Regions from separate parts of the Bradyrhizobium sp. SZCCHNS3016 genome, predicted to be linked through region 2. Evidence: riboswitches for the same ligand, from Rfam matches in the RefSeq annotation. Region 2 holds a riboswitch; the other holds the start of a gene.
The links. A riboswitch is a leader RNA that binds a small molecule or an ion and turns the genes downstream of it on or off. The one in region 2 is predicted to bind cobalamin.
Positions count from the first base shown of each region.

Region 1: another riboswitch for cobalamin. It lies ahead of QW881_RS20860 (HupE/UreJ family protein); the one in region 2 lies ahead of QW881_RS02410 (TonB-dependent receptor plug domain-containing protein).

Region 1 covers NZ_JAUETE010000011.1:30,162-38,118, reverse strand. The annotation lists gene cbiB (adenosylcobinamide-phosphate synthase CbiB) at 1-423, shown strand, start outside; gene QW881_RS20875 (cobyric acid synthase) at 410-1,903, opposite strand; gene cobO (cob(I)yrinic acid a,c-diamide adenosyltransferase) at 1,908-2,516, opposite strand; gene cobU (bifunctional adenosylcobinamide kinase/adenosylcobinamide-phosphate guanylyltransferase) at 2,533-3,069, opposite strand; cobalamin riboswitch at 3,105-3,298, shown strand; gene QW881_RS20860 (HupE/UreJ family protein) at 3,417-4,049, shown strand; gene QW881_RS20855 (DUF1636 domain-containing protein) at 4,053-4,448, shown strand; gene cobW (cobalamin biosynthesis protein CobW) at 4,468-5,505, shown strand; gene cobN (cobaltochelatase subunit CobN) at 5,515-7,957, shown strand, end outside.
Region 2 covers NZ_JAUETE010000001.1:516,144-524,100, reverse strand. The annotation lists gene QW881_RS02435 (sensor histidine kinase) at 1-1,253, shown strand, start outside; gene QW881_RS02430 (response regulator transcription factor) at 1,250-1,891, shown strand; gene QW881_RS02425 (hypothetical protein) at 1,923-2,231, opposite strand; gene QW881_RS02420 (SDR family oxidoreductase) at 2,231-3,088, opposite strand; gene QW881_RS02415 (DUF2336 domain-containing protein) at 3,631-4,743, shown strand; cobalamin riboswitch at 4,932-5,150, shown strand; gene QW881_RS02410 (TonB-dependent receptor plug domain-containing protein) at 5,246-7,327, shown strand; gene QW881_RS02405 (hypothetical protein) at 7,398-7,957, shown strand, end outside.

The sequences.
Region 1 (7,957 bases), on a different contig from region 2:
ACCGCGGACAGCATGATCGGTCATCTCTCGGACCGGCACCGCGCGTTCGGCTGGGCGGCGGCGCGGCTCGACGATCTCGTCAACTTGCCGGCCTCGCGCCTGTCCGCGCTGTGGATCGCAGCCGCTGCGGCCTGCATCCCGAGCGCCTCGGCTTCGGCCGCGGTGCGAGCTGTTGCACGTGATGCGTCGAAGCACCGTTCGCCCAACGCCGGCTGGCCGGAAGCGGCGATGGCCGGTGCGCTCGGACTGCGCCTGGCGGGGCCGCGCGTCTATCACGGTCATCTCGTCACCGATGCCTGGATGGGCGACGGGCGCGCCGATCTCAACGCCTCCGACATCCGGAGCGCCTTGCGGCTTTATCGGCTGGCCTGTCTGGTTCAGGTCCTGGTCGTCGCAGGATTCGTCCTGGTCAGGATCCTGTAGCCGCCACGGCCGGCGCGGGCTTGCTCGCCAATGCGAGGATTCGGTCCACGTCGACGTAGCGCTCGAGATGCGCCGCGAGTGCATCCAACGTCGTGTCCACATCGGTCTCATAGGATAAGCCGCTCGTCGTCGCGCCGAGGCCGCGCAGCCAATGGGCGCGCAGGCCATCATCGGCGAACAGGCCATGCACGTAGCAGCCGGTAACCAGGCCATTCGCTGCGATGGCGCCATCGCGACGGCCGTCGGAGAAGGTCAGGAAGGGGCTCTGTGTCGCCGGTCCGTCAGTGCGGCCGATATGCATCTCGTAACCGCGGAACGACAGCTGATCTTCCGTCAGCGTGCCCTGGACCTCGCGCAACGCCTTGTCATCGGTCAATGTCGTTTCGACGTCGAGCAGGCCAAGTCCCGCGACGGAACCAGGTGCTCCCTCGTGTCCGTCGGGATCGCTGATCACGTGCCCCAGCATCTGATATCCGCCGCAGATGCCGAGCACGCGACCGCCGCGGCGCAGATGCGCGATAAGATCGATGTCCCAGCCGGCGCCACGCAGGGCGGCGAGATCGGCGATCGTCGCCTTCGAGCCCGGCAGGATCACCATCGATGCGTCGCCGGGGATCGGCGTGCCTGGCCGCAAAAACTGCAGATCGATTCCATCTTCCAGCCGCAACGGATCGAACTCGTCGAAATTGGAAATGCGCGGGTAGGCGAGGATGACGACCTTCGGCCGTTGTCCTCCCGATGATCCGCGTTCAGCCAGGCCAAGCGCGTCCTCCGCTGGCAGGCGGCGCGCATCCGGAAAATGCGGAATGAGCCCGAGCGATGTCCAGCCCGTCCGCTGCGCAATCTCGTTCATGCCCGACGCAAACAAGGCCGGATCGCCGCGAAACTTGTTGACGAGGAAACCTGCCACGCGCGCGGCATCGTCCGGCGGGATCACAGTCTTGGTGCCGACCACGCTTGCAATCACGCCGCCCCGATCGATATCGCCGATCAGCACCACCGGAATCTGCGTCGCTTGCGCAAAGCCCATGTTGGCGATGTCGCCCGCGCGCAGGTTGATCTCGGAGGCGGAGCCTGCGCCTTCGACCAGCACGATGTCGGCATCCGCTGCGAGGTGATGGAAGCTGTCGAGCACGGCCGCCATCAGTTGCGGCTTCATCGCCTGATAGGCGGATGCCTTGGCGTTGCCGATGACGCGACCCTGGACCACGACCTGCGAGCCGATCTCGCTCTGCGGTTTCAGCAGCACCGGGTTCATGTGCACCGTCATCGGCCGCCGCGCCGCGCGCGCCTGCAGCGCCTGGGCACGGCCGATCTCGCCGCCATCAGCGGTGACGGCGGCGTTGTTCGACATGTTCTGCGGCTTGAACGGCGCCACCTTGAGGCCGCGCAATGTCAGCGCGCGCGCGAGCCCCGCGACGATCAGCGATTTGCCGACGTCGGAACCGGTGCCCTGGAACATGATGGCGCGCGCGCTCATGAGCCTAGTACTCGATGCCTTCCTGCGCCTTCACGCCGGCTGCGAAGTGATGCTTCACGAGGTTCATCTCGGTGACGAGATCGGCGGCCTCGATCAGCTCCGGCTTGGCGTTGCGCCCGGTGACGACGACGTGCAGATCGGGACGGCGCCCTGCCAGCGTGGCGACGACGTCTGCGATATCAAGGTGATCATAGCGCAGCGCGATGTTGAGCTCATCGAGGACGAGCAACCGGATCGACGGATCCGCCATCAGCTCCTTTGCCTTCGCCCAGGCGCGCTCCGCCGCGGCGACGTCGCGCGCCCGATCCTGCGTCTCCCACGTAAAGCCTTCCCCGAGCGTGTGCCACGACACCTGATCGCCGAACTTCTCGATCGCCTTGCGCTCGCCGGTTTCCCACGCGCCCTTGCCGAACTGCACGACGCCGATGCGAAAACCGCGACCGAGTGCGCGCAGCATCAAGCCCCACGCCGCCGTCGATTTGCCCTTGCCCTTGCCGGTGTGAACGATCAGCAGGCCCTTCTCCACGGTCTTGGAGGCGACCTCAGCATCCTGCACCGCTTTGCGGTTCTCCATCTTCGCTTTGTGGCGTGAATCGTCGGCGCTTCCGGTCATCGACATTTTCTCCTAGTCACTTCAACGTCAGCGGCAGTCCCGCCGCCATCAGGATCACGCGATCGGCCACGGCCGCGACGTCCTGGTTCAGTCGCCCCTGGGCATCGCGAAAGGCGCGCGCGAGCGCGTTGTCCGGCACGATGCCAAGTCCAACTTCGTTGGACACGGCCACGATCGGGCCATGCGCGTTCCTGAGCGCGTCGATCAACTCGGCTGATCTTGCCGCCACGTCCATGTCGGCGAACATCACATTGCTGAGCCACAGCGTCAGGCAATCGATCAGCATCGGCACGCTCGAATTTGCCCGTGCACGGACCAGGCCTGCAAGATCATGTGTGGTCTCCAACGTCTGCCATCCCTCGGTGCGGCGCGCCTTGTGCTGCGCGATTCGGTCCTTCATCTCATCGTCGAACGCCTGCGCGGTCGCAACATAGGTCCAAGGTGCGGGAAAGGCGGTCACGAGCGCCTCGGCATGACGGCTCTTGCCGGAACGCGCGCCGCCGAGCACCAGGGTCAGGCGCGGCAGGGCGGGATGCGGGCGGGCGGGGACCATGGGGGACGATTCCGATTGACGGGCTTTGGCGCGACCCGTATCTAACAGATGACGGTTCTCCGAAAGGAGAGATTTAGGGAACACGGTGCGGGTTCTTGACCCAAGGCCGTGGCTGCCCCCGCAACTGTAATCGGCGAGTGTGAGGCCAAGACACCACTGGGAAACCGGGAAGGTGGCTTCACGCGGTGACCCGAGAGCCAGGAGACCTGCCGTCGACATTGCTGTTGGCCGACCCGTCGCGCGGGGAGTCGCGATGCTGGTTCTGATCCCGCCGGGATGGGTGGGATGCCGTCGGATGCAGCGCATCGTCCGGTCCTCTGGGGAGCCGGCAAGCGACGGAGACGGCCATGAAGTTGACCCGTACCACGACCTTTGCAGCCGCGAGCCTGGTGCTGCTCGCCGCCGATCCCGCCTTCGCGCATCACATGATGGGGGGCAAGCTGCCGCAGACGTTTGCGCAGGGCCTGCTGTCCGGCCTCGGCCATCCTGTGATCGGAATCGACCATCTGGCCGCCATCGTCGGTGCGGGCATCGTCGCAGCATTTCTGGGCCGCGGCTTCGCGCCGGTGCTCGCCTTCACCACCGCGATGATCGCGGGCGTCGGTCTTCATGTGGCCAAGGCCAACATCCCGGCTGCCGAGCTGCTGGTCGGCCTGACCACCGCCGTGGTCGGTCTGGTGGTGGTGATGCGTGGCGGTTTCGGCGTGCTGCCCGTCGCCGGCCTGTTCGCTGTGACCGGCCTCGTCCACGGCTATGCGCTGGGTGAATCGATCGTCGGGGCAGAGAACACCCCGCTCGGGGCCTATCTCGCCGGCCTGCTCGTGATCCAGACCCTCATCGCCGCCGGCGCGTTCCTCGGCACCAGGCTGCTGTCGGCGAAGGCCAAAGCGGCTGCGCCGCTGGCGCTGCGGCTCGCGGGCGCTGCCATCGTGCTGGTGGGGGGCGTCGCCGCGGCGACGGCGGCCGGCGTGATCGGCTGATTGATGACCGCATCAGAGACTGGTGAGACGACGCTGTTCGTCTGCGTCACCTGCCGTTCGCAGGGGACGGAACCTACGCCGCCTGATCAGCCGCGGGCCGGAGCCCGTTTGCTCGCCGCGATCGAGACGTTGCCGACCGCGCAGCGCGCCGGTGTCGCCGTGGTCGGCGTCGAGTGCCTGTCCAACTGCAATCGTGCGTGCACGGTTGCAGTGACGGCGCCGGGCAAATGGACCTATGTGCTCGGCGCGCTCGATCCGGATCTGCATGTTCAGGATGTGCTGACATTCGCCCAGCTGCATCAGCGCCATGACGCCGGCCTGCCGGCCTGGCGCGAGCGTCCCGAATACATCCGCAAGAACACCGTTGCGCGCGTTCCCGCGCTGTCAGCACCACGCTGAAACGAGAGATCGTATCGCCATGACGAAGTCGTTCGCCAAGACGCCTTGCACCATCGTCACCGGTTTCCTCGGCGCCGGCAAGACCACGCTGGTGCGCAACCTGATCGAGACCGCGAACGGTCGCCGGCTCGCCATCATCGTCAACGAGTTCGGCGATGTCGGCATCGACGGCGACATCCTGAAGGGTTGCGGCGTGCCGGATTGTCCGGAGGATCGCATCGTCGAGCTGTCGAACGGCTGCCTGTGCTGCACCGTTGCCGATGATTTCGTGCCCGCGCTCAGGAGCCTGCTGGATCAGAAGGAGCCGCCGGAGCATATCGTGATCGAGACCTCGGGGCTGGCGCTGCCGAAGCCGCTGGTGCAGGCCTTCAATTGGCCCGAGATCGCGACGCGCGTCACCGTCGACGGCGTCGTTGCGGTCGTCGATGGTCCGGCGGTGGTCGCGGGACGCTTCGCCGATGATCCCGAGGCGCTCGCCGCGCAGCGCGCCAGTGATGCTTCGCTCGATCACGACAACCCGCTGGAGGAGGTCTACGAGGATCAGCTGCTGTGCGCCGATCTCGTCGTGATGAACAAGAGCGACCTGATGAGCGAGGAGCAGCGCAAGGATGTCGCGGCCGAGATCGCGGCGAAGGTGCAGCGTGCCGTCAAGGTGATCGCGACGGAGCACGGCAGGCTGTCGGCTTCAATTCTGCTCGGGCTCGGTGCCGCAGCGGAGGACGATCTCGCGGCCCGACCGTCACATCACGACAACGAGGCCGAGCACGATCACGACGATTTCGAGAGTTTCGTGCTCGACGTTCCGGCGCAGGCTTCGCCCGATGCGCTCGTCGACCGCATCGCGGCCGCCGTCGACGCGCATGATGTGTTGCGGGTGAAAGGGTTCGTGGAAGTCGCCGGCAAGCCGCTGCGCCTCCTGGTGCAGGCCGTTGGCAGCCGCATCCAGCATCAGTTCGAGCGCCCGTGGCGCTCGGGCGAATCGCGGCAGGGGCGGCTGGTGATCATCGGCGAGCGCGGCCTCGATGCCGCTGCCATCCAGAGCCTGATCACAGGATAGGCGTCACCGATGCACCTGCTGGCGACAACGGGCGCGGATCTCGACGACCTCGAACAGGCCGTGGATCTTGCACAGTCGCCGGCCGAGATCGTCGTGCTGTCGTTCTCGGACACCGACCTCTCGGCGCTGGCCGAGGCCTGGACCGCGTCGTCGGATGAGCTGCTGAGCCTGCGCCTCGCCAGCTTGAAACGGCTGAAGCATCCGATGTCGGTCGATCTCTATGTCGACCGCGTCGTGCTGGGCGCGCGCGCCGTCGTCGTGCGCTGTCTCGGCGGGCTCGACTATTGGCGCTACGGGCTGGAGCGCATCGCATCGGTCTGCCGCAGCCGCAACATCCCGTTTGCGGCACTGCCGGGTGACGATCGCGCCGACGAGAGGCTCGATGCGCTCTCGACCCTGCCGAAGGACGCGACCTCGCGTCTCTACGGCTATCTGCACGAGGGCGGCGTCGGCAATGCGCGCGAGGCCCTGCGCTATCTCGCGACGCTGCTCGGGCGCGACGCGCATTTTGCGGAGCCGGTCGCGATCGGTTCGATCGTCGGCTTCATGCCCGATCGCGGAGCCGTCGGCATCGATGATCTCTGCGGCCACAATGATGCGCGGCCCACCGCGTTGATCGTGTTCTACCGTGCGGGCCTGCTCGCCGCCGATACGGCGGGGATCGCGGAGCTGATGCGGGCGCTCGAAGGTGAAGGGCTGGCGGCAGTCGCGGTCGCGGTGACCAGCCTGAAGGATCCCAACATCGGGGATGCACTGGCGCGACTCGTCCAGCGCCGGCGTCCTGCGATCATTTTGAACGCCACCGCGTTCTCGGCGCTGCGCGACGACGGCGCCACGGTGCTCGACGTGGCCGATGCACCAGTTCTGCAAATCATCCAGGCGCAGAGCACGGAAGAGGCCTGGGCCTCGTCGGCGCGCGGACTGTCGCCGACGGATCTGGCCATGAATGTCGTTCTGCCGGAGCTCGACGGCCGGCTGTTGGCACGCCCGATTGCGTTCAAGGGCGAAACGCCCGCGGATGAGCGTCTGCAGTTCGGCACGATGCGCTATGTGCCCCGACACGACCGCATCGCTTACGTCGCTCGGCTCGCGGCGCGATGGGCGCGGCTGCGGGCGCTGCCGGCAAGCGAGCGGCGCGTGGCGCTGCTGCTCTCCGACTATCCGGCGCGCGGCGGGCGCCGCGGCTACGCTGTCGGTCTCGACACCAGCGGAAGCGCTGCCGCCATTGCGCGGCAGTTGGCGGAGGCGGGGTACGATATCGGCCGCGCAGCTCCGACCGCCGAAGATGTCGACGCGCTGCTGCGGGACGAGGCAGATGAGCTCGTGGTGCCGCTCGCGGCCTATCGGTGTGCTCTGGCGCTGTTGCCGGACGATCTGCAGCGTGCCTTGCATGACAATTGGGGAGAGGCGGAAGCCGACCCGGCGGTTCGAGATGGCGCCTTTCGTTTTTCGGTGCTGCACGCCGGAAAACTCTCGATCCTGCTACAGCCGGATCGTGGCAATCGCGCCGATCGCAAGTCCGGCTACCATGACACGAGCGTGCCTCCGCGGCACGCCTATGTCGCGCTCTATGCGCATCTGCGTGAGGCCGAGCGGATCGATGCGCTGATTCATCTCGGTGCGCATGGCACGCTGGAATGGCTGCCTGGCAAGGCGCTGGCGCTCTCAAATGCGTGCTGGCCGGAGGCCGTGCTGGGCCCGCTGCCGGTGATCTATCCCTTCATCGTCAACAATCCCGGCGAAGCGATGCAGGCCAAGCGGCGATTGTCGGCGCTGACGCTCGGGCATCTGACGCCGCCGCTGTCGCAGGCCGGTCTGCACGGACCCTTGCTGGAGCTGGAGGCGCTGGTCGAGGAATATGCCGAGGCGGATGGCCTCGACAAGCGCCGGCTCGGACTCCTGGAGGACGAGATTGTCGCGCGGGCCTGGCAGAGCGGCCTGGCCGCCGATTGCGGGCTCGACCGCGCAATGACCGGACGCGAGGCGATCGCACAGCTCGATGCGCAGCTCTGCGACATCAAGGAGCTCGCGGTGCGCGACCGCCTGCATGTGTTCGGGGAAGCGCCCGACACGGCGGCGACCGGCCTGCTTGCGGATGCGATCACGGCGGCCATGGGGCCGGCGGCCGCGACGGTCGATCGCGCCGACATCGCCGCACGGATCGCCGCGAGCGCTGCAGCCGAACGCAGCGCGTTGCTCGCGGCACTCGACGGTCGCCGCGTCGCTGCCGGTCCCGCCGGCGCGCCGAGCCGCGGCCGGCTCGACGTGTTGCCCACGGGGCGCAATCTCACCGCGATCGACCCGCGTGCGATCCCGACCCGGACCGCCGCTGTGGTCGGCGTACGCGCGGCTGACGAGGTGATCCGGCGCTATTTGCAGGATCATGGCGACTACCCGCGCGCGCTCATGCTTGATCTCTGGGCGTCCGCATCGCTGCGCACCGGCGGTGACG
Region 2 (7,957 bases):
TGCAATTGCAGCAAAGCAAGATGCATTGGGTCAACAGCCCGCCGGCCGGCTTTCCCGACCTCGATGCGGTCGCCGCCGCCGCGATGCGACCGGGCCTGTGCATCGCCTATCGCGGCGTCGACGGCGCGATCGTGCAGCGCATCTGCGGCGGCGCCGAGGCGCAGACGGACGATCCGCCCCGCGCCTTCGCGATGCTGTATCGGCGGCTGTTCGATCCGGGCCGGGAAGCGGCACGGCCGGTCAGCTTTCGCGGCGAAACGACCGGCGATGCCGTCGTCTGGGCCGATGCCGGCGTCATGACCGCGGAGGCCTGGCGCGAGCTCAGCCGGCTGCTACCCGTGCTCGGGACGGCGCTGGCGCTGCTGTGCATTCTGGCCTACGCCGCGCTGGCCCGCGCGCTGCGCCCGACCCGGCTGATCCGCGCCGGGCTGGAGCGGATCGCGGCCCATGATCTGTCGGCACGGCTGCCGCCGTTCGACCTTGCCGAGCTGTCGGCGATCCGCGATGCCTTCAACCAGCTCGCCGAGGGGCTGGAGACAGCGCTGGCCCAGCGCAGCGAATTGACCCGGCGCCTGATTGCGCTGGAGGACGACGAGCGCCGTCACCTCGCGCGCGAGCTGCATGATGAATTCGGCCAGTCGCTGGCGGCGATCCGGGCGCTCGCGGCGTCGATCCGTCACAGCGCGGCGCAGGATTGCCCCGCTTTGGTGGGCGAATGCGACGGCATCGCGCGCACCGCGAGCGACATGATGGACCAGTTGCGCGGCGCGCTGATGCGGCTGCGCCCACCTGACGTCGACGAGCTCGGCCTCGCCGCCAGCCTCGAAGGTCTCGTCGCCGGGTGGAACAGGCGGCAGCACGGCCGCACCGTTTTCGAGATCAGCCTGTCGGGCGGCATCGACCGACTACCCGGCATCATCGCCACCAACCTCTACCGCATCGCCCAGGAGGCGCTCACCAATGCCGTCAAGCACGCCGGAGCGACGCGCGTGCGGCTGCAGTTGACGCTTCAGGACGGGCCGGCGAGCGCGACCGTGCTCACCGTCGAAGACGACGGTCCCGCAGGTGAAGCTCCCGACAAGCCGGGCATGGGCCTGCTCGGCATGCGCGAGCGCGTCGCCTCCATGGGAGGCCAGATGAGCTTCGCGGCCACCTCCGGCGGTGGCGCGCGACTCCGCGTCGAGATTCCGGTCCCGGCCTTGCCCGATCTCTCGCGTGCGCCGCCCCAGCCGGAAACGGCTTGCGCGGCATGACGGCGCCCGCCGGCACCATCCTGCTGGTTGATGACCATGCCGTGGTCCGCGAGGGCTACAGGTCGATGCTGCAGAAGCAGCCGGGGCTGCGCGTGGTCGCCGAAGCCGCCGATGGCGCCGAAGCCTACCGGCTGTTCAAGGAGGTCAGGCCCGATCTCGTCATCATGGACCTGACCATGCCGGGCGTCGGCGGCATCGAGGGTATCCGCCGCATCCGGCAATGGGATCGTAGCGCGCGCATCCTCGTCTTCACGATGCATGAGAATGCGGGCTTCGCGGTGCAGGCGATCCGCGCCGGCGCCCGCGGCTATGTCACCAAGAGCAGCCCGCCGGAGACGCTCGTGCGCGCCGTCATGGACGTGCTCGCCGGCCGCATCGCGATCAGCCCCGACATCGATCACGAGCTCGCGCTCAGCCGGCTCTCCGGCGAGCGGGCGGCCGCCGACGTCCTGTCCGCGCGCGAGTTCGAGGTGATGCAGATGCTGCTGGCCGAACGGACCACCGACGAGATCGCGTCAGCGCTGCATCTCAGCCCGAAGACGGTTGCCAACCTGCACTCGCTGATCAAGGACAAGCTCGGCGTCGCCAGCGACATCGAGCTGGTACGGCTGGCGCTGCGGCAGGGCCTGCTGACCTGAGCCCGCAGGGCTCACGTCAGCGCAGGGAATGTCAGGAGTCGTCGGTGTCGATCTGCGGCGTCGCGGCGGCTTCCGACGCTGGCTCCGTGACGGGATCATCGATCAGGTGAAACTCGCGCCCGAGCCGGCGCTGCACGCTCATCACGGCGCGGTCGATGTCGCTGATCAGGCTGTCGCCGAGAACGACGTGCGGGATCTCCCAGTTGCGGCCGCTGCGCACGTCGAGCGCATGAACGGCCGGCACGCGTGCCGTCTCGCACCCCGGCTGCGCGCGAATCTCCCCCTCGACCAGGCGGGTCAGCTCCGCCTGGGTCTTGCCGATGGTCGTCATCGCCGGCATCAGGCCCTGGTCGCCGGCGTCAGGCCGAGCCGCTTGGCAATGATGCGATCGACGGTCCGCTTCGGAAGCACCCGCACGATCCATTGCCTGATAGCATCGGGCGCGATCTCGTAGCGCACCCTGGGCGCCGGCAGGGTCAAGGCGTCGGCCACCCGCGCGGCGATGGTCTCGGCCGGCAGCCCGGTCTTGCCGAGATGCAGCATGAAGCCACGAATCTTCTGCAGCGCCGGGAAGAACGGCGAGGCCTGGTACGCCGACAGGTCGACCTCCTCGGCCTTGGCCCAGATCGGCGTCTTCACCGCCCCCGGCGCGATGACGATGACGTCGATGCCGAACAGCATCAGCTCGCGGCGCAGGCTCTCGGATAGCCCCTCGACCGCATGCTTCGAGGTCGAATACGGCGCCATCAGCGGGTTGCCATTGCGGCCCGCGACCGAGCTGATCATCACAATCCGGCCGCGCTCTCCCTTCATGGCCGGATCGGCGCCGAGCAGCGGCGCGAACGCCTGGGTCGCAATGACCGGACCGATGACGTTCACTTCCATCTGATGGCGAAACTGCTCGATCGGCAGCTCCGTCACCGGCCCCGCGACGGCGATGCCGGCATTGTTGACGAGACCGGCGAGCGTCTCGCCCTTGAGCGCCGCTCGCACCTCGCCGGCGGCCGCCTTCACCGCCGCTTCGTCGGTCACATCGAACAGCAGCGGCGTGAAGTTGGCGCCGAGCTCGCTGCGCAGACGGTCTGCATCAGCCTGCTTGCGAACGCTGCCGAACACGTGGAAGCCACGCGCGAGCAGGAGCTTCGAACAGGCGAAGCCGATGCCGGTGGAAGCCCCGGTGATGACGACGGATTTCATGGTGACCTCAACGATTTGCGCGGCGATTATCGCACGGGATGCGGCGCGATGCTGGCGCTGATTTTTCGCACGAGGTCATCCCCGCCGAGCCCGCCCCGGAACACCGGGAGACGGCACGCAGCGCACGGCGCACAGCAAAATGGCCGCGGCAAGATTGGGATTTAAGTTTCAATGCTTGGGAGGATGACAGCTGACGTGAGATCGATGGCAGCGAGCAAACTGGATGAAGGAAGGTCTGTGACCTTATGAGATCATTAACCTTTCCGTTTCGCTGGCCTGTCGTCACCGCGTCTGCGGGGAGGTGTTCGGGCCTCATTCCATCGCCTGTCCGGCGAATCTCCGGAAGACCGGCTCCAGCTCGTCGTCCCCCCTCTACGCGTATCGCCTTAATTTTCCGTATCCGTGTTTCTCCGGGGTACTACGTCCTCCGACCCTAACGCGTTGTTATCGCCCGTGCCGAAAACTGCTCCGGCCGAGAGCCTTGCAGCGGGATCACAAGCGCGTCGCTGTCGCTCCGGCCATCCGGACAAACGAGCGCGATCGTGTCACAGCCAGAACAGCTTCCGCCTTCAGAACACTCCATCATCACCGAGCTCGAAGAGGCCGTCCGCAGCGGCTCCTCGGCGAAGCGCGTCAACACGCTGCGCCAGGTCACCAATCTGTTCCTGCATGACGGCGAACGCCTCACCGAGGACCAGATCAAGGTGTTCGACAATGTGCTGTGCATGCTGGTCTCGCGAGTAGAGACCCGCGCGCGGGCCGAGCTCTCCAAGCATCTCGCGCCGGTCGACTACGCGCCCGTCGAATTGATCCAGCAGCTCGCCCGTGACGACGAAATCTCGGTGGCCGAGAGCGTGCTGATGCACTCGAGCCGGCTGACCGAGCATACGCTGGTCGAGGTCGCGGCGACCAAGGGCCAGGATCACCTGATGGCGATCTCCAGCCGTCCGCATCTGACCGAGGCGGTGACCGACATCATCGTCGACCGCGGCGAGCGCCGGGTCATCCGCAAGCTCGCCAACAACCAGACCGCGCGCTTCTCCGATACCGGCTATTCCGGGATGATGGCGCATGCCGCGGATGACGACGAACTGTCCGAGATCATCGGGCTGCGCGTCGACCTGCCCACCAAGCACCTGCGCGACCTCTTACGCCGCGCCACCGAAGCCGTGCGCGCCAAGCTGATGGCCTCGGCGCCGCCAGCGTTGCAGCAGGAGATCAAGAAGATCCTCAAGGCCATCGCGGACGTCGCGCGCAGCGACGGCGGCCTGGTCGGCCGCGACTTCACGCTGGCCGAAGAGGCCGTCAAGCGCATGAAGGGGCTGAACGAGCTCAACGATGCCGCCATCGCCTTCTTCGCCGAGACCCGCCGCTTCGGCGAGGTTTCCGCCGCACTCGGCCTGCTCAACAACGTGCCGACCGAGATGATGGCCAAGGTGCTCGAAGGCCCGCGCACCGACATCGTGCTGATCCCCTGCCGTGCCGCCAGGCTGGCCTGGTCGGTGGTGGCGAAGATCCTGACCCACCGGCCGATCAAGCACGCCATCGACAGCGACACCCTGAAGCTCGCCGAGCGCGACTATGCCCGGCTGTCGCTCGACACCGCCCAGCGCACGCTGCGGTTCTGGATGGTGCACAACAAGGTCGAGAAGTGAGCGGGTGCTCACAAGACGCAATCCTCATCAGCAACGACTCGCGAGCCTCCTCATACTCCGCTGTCGTCCCTGCAAACGCAGGGACGACAGCTATGGTTGTCGCAGGCGGCCGGGCATCATCAAGCCGACCGGCCAGCGTTATCGCCAGGAGATCACCGGGCGCCGGATTGACTTTGGTGCGCCCGCACTCCTACGCTGATCGTGACGGTGCCCCTCGACCGGGGCTCAAAAGGGAATGCGGTGCCGGATGCGTCTCGCAAGAGACGAGATCGAAGGCCGCAGCTGCCCCCGCAACTGTAAGCGGCGAATCTCGCGTCATAGGCCACTGGGAAATCTCGGTCCCGGGAAGGCGACGTGGAGGTGACGACCCGCGAGCCAGGAGACCTGCCGTCAGCCGTGGTCACACGCGAGGATGCCGGTCGGGGCGTTATTGGCATCGTTTTCAGGCAGGTCTGCAAAGGTCTGCGTGAGACCTCGTTCGCGGTGACGTGCCACTGACGTCATGCCGAGGTCACTCGTGTCTCCCGTTCCCCATGCCAGGCGGCATCGCGCCGTTCTGTCGTCGCTCTGCGTCCTCGCGTCGTTTGCGCTGCTCGGTGCTTTCCCGGCAGCCGCGCAGCAATCCGCCTCCCCCAACCTTTTGCCGCCGGTCGAGGTTGACGCGCCGCGCAAGCCGGCTGCCGCAGGGCGGGCGGTGTCCGGCGGTTCTCCAACCCGCAACGCCGCGCGACGGCAGACGCCGGCTGCAAAGCCGGCAGCGCCGGCCAGCGCCCCCGTCGCCGTCAGCCCGACCGGCGTTGTGACGCCGGTCGCCAACGTCGCGAATGCGATCACCGTGGTGACCGACAAGGATATCGCCGCGCAGCAGGCCCGCACCGTGCCGGACATCCTGAGCACGGTCCCCGGATTGAACATCGTGCAGGCCGGCGGCCCGGGCGGCCAGACCAACGTCTTCATGCGCGGCACCAATGCCAACCACACCAAGCTCATCATCGACGGCATCGACGCAGGCGACGTCACCAACGGCAACGGCGCGTTCGATTTCGCACATCTGCTCGCCGCCGACATCCAACAGCTCGAGGTGCTGCGCGGGCCGCAGAGCGGGCTGTACGGCTCCGATGCCATCGGCGGCGTCATCTCGGTGGTCACGCGCAAGGGCGACGGACCGGCGCGGGCGACCGCCTCGGTCGAGAGCGGCTCGTTCAAGACCTTCAACCAGAGCGCGGGGCTGAGCGGCTCTCAGGACAATGTCAACTACGCAGTCAACGTCGCGCATCTGCACGCCGGTGACGTTCCGGTGACCCCGTGGCAATTGCTGCCTGCGGGGCAGAAGGCCATCGGCAACGCCTACGACAACGTCACCGCCTCGTCCAAGCTCGGCGTCGATCTCAACGAGGCCTGGACGCTCAATTCGGTGGTCCGCTACACTGACGCCACCCTGCTGTTCACCGGCGACAGCGGCCTTCCCAGCTTTCCCGACGCCGCCCAGAGCAACCATACCGTCCATCAACTGGCGACGCGCGAGGAAGCCGTATGGTCACTGCTCGGCGGCCGCATCAGGAACTACTTCGGCGTCAACTATGTGAACAACTGGTCGTCCGATCTGACGGCCGGCAATCCCGTCGCCGCGGTCGCGACCGGCGAGCGCATCAAATATGACTGGCACGCGGTGACCGAGCTCGCCCCGCGCAACAACCTGATCGTCGGCCTGGAGCAGCAGACCGAACGGCTGAAGACCACCGACCTTTCGGCCGAGAACGGCAACAAGGCCGGCTTCGTCGAGCTGCAGACCGAGTTCGCGAAGCGCTGGTTCGTCGTGGCGAGCCTGCGCAACGACGTCAACGACCAGTTCGGCGGCCATGGCACCTACCGGATCGCGCCGGCGGTGATCCTGCCGGTCACCGAGACCAAGCTGAAGGCGAGCTACGGCACCGGCTTCAAGGCACCGACCTTGAGCCAGTTGCACCAGGATTTCCCGGCGTTCAACTTCTTCGCCAATCCCAACCTCCGGCCGGAGCAGAGCGCCGGCTACGATGCCGGCTTCGAGCAGCCGCTGTTCGACGATCGCGTCCGCTTCGGCACGACCTACTTCCACAACAGCATCACCAACCTGATCAATTTCAACGCGACCTTCACCTCCTACGCCAATGTCGGCCTCGCCACTACCGAAGGCACCGAGAGCTTCGTGACGGCGCGGCTCACCGATCGGATATCGCTGCGCGCGGACTACACCTTCACCCGCGCCGTCGACGCGGCCACCGGCCAGCAATTGCTGCGCCGGCCGAAGGAGAAATGGAGCGCCACCGCCACCTGGCTGCCGATCGATGCGCTGAGCCTGTCGGCCACCTTGCTGCGGGTCGGCGACTGGCTCGATGTCAGCCGCGACGGCATGACCACCGGCCTCGTCGCACCCGGCTATACGCTCGTGAACCTGCGCGGCGACTACGCGCTGTCCGACCAGGTCAAGGTGTTTGGCCGGATCGATAACCTGTTCAACCGTCACACCCAGAACCCGACCGGCTTCCTGGCACCCGGCTTCGGCGTGTTCGGCGGCATCCGGCTCGCGAGCTTCGGCGTGCAGTGATGCAGACCTCCCGAAGCGGCTGACAGCCGCCTCAAAACTGGACTACAATTGCAACAACAGGAGATGTTCCATGACTCTCGACGTCCTCGCCCCCTCTGGTTCCGAGGCTCGCCTCGCGCCCGTCCCGCCGCGGCATGCAGCCGCGTTTTGTTTCGGGCTGCTGACGACCGCCTGTGCGCTGGCGAGCTTCGTGTTCGCCTGCGCGACGCCGTTTGCGGCCTTCGCCGTGATTGCGGCCGCCATGCTTCCGCTGCGCACGGCGCTGCCGGTGATGATCGGCGCCTGGCTGGTCAACCAGGGCATCGGCTTCGGCGCCCTGCACTATCCGGTCGATGCCAACACGCTGGCCTGGGGCGCGATGATCGGCGCCGCCGCGCTCAGCGCCACTGCCACGGCCCGGGGCGTGCTGCAGGCTCTGCGCGCAAGCCCGGCTCCGCTCGCCTTTGCCGCCGCCCTGCTGGGCGCCTACACGGCGTATGAGCTGGTGCTGCTGGCCGCCACGCCCGCACTCGGCGGTGCCGCGAGCTTCACGCTCCCGATCGTCGCCCGCCTCGGCCTGACCAGCGCCGCCTGGCTCGTCGGCCTGGTCGCTGTCAGCGAGATCGTCCGCCTGCTCGCGCCGCTGGCCTC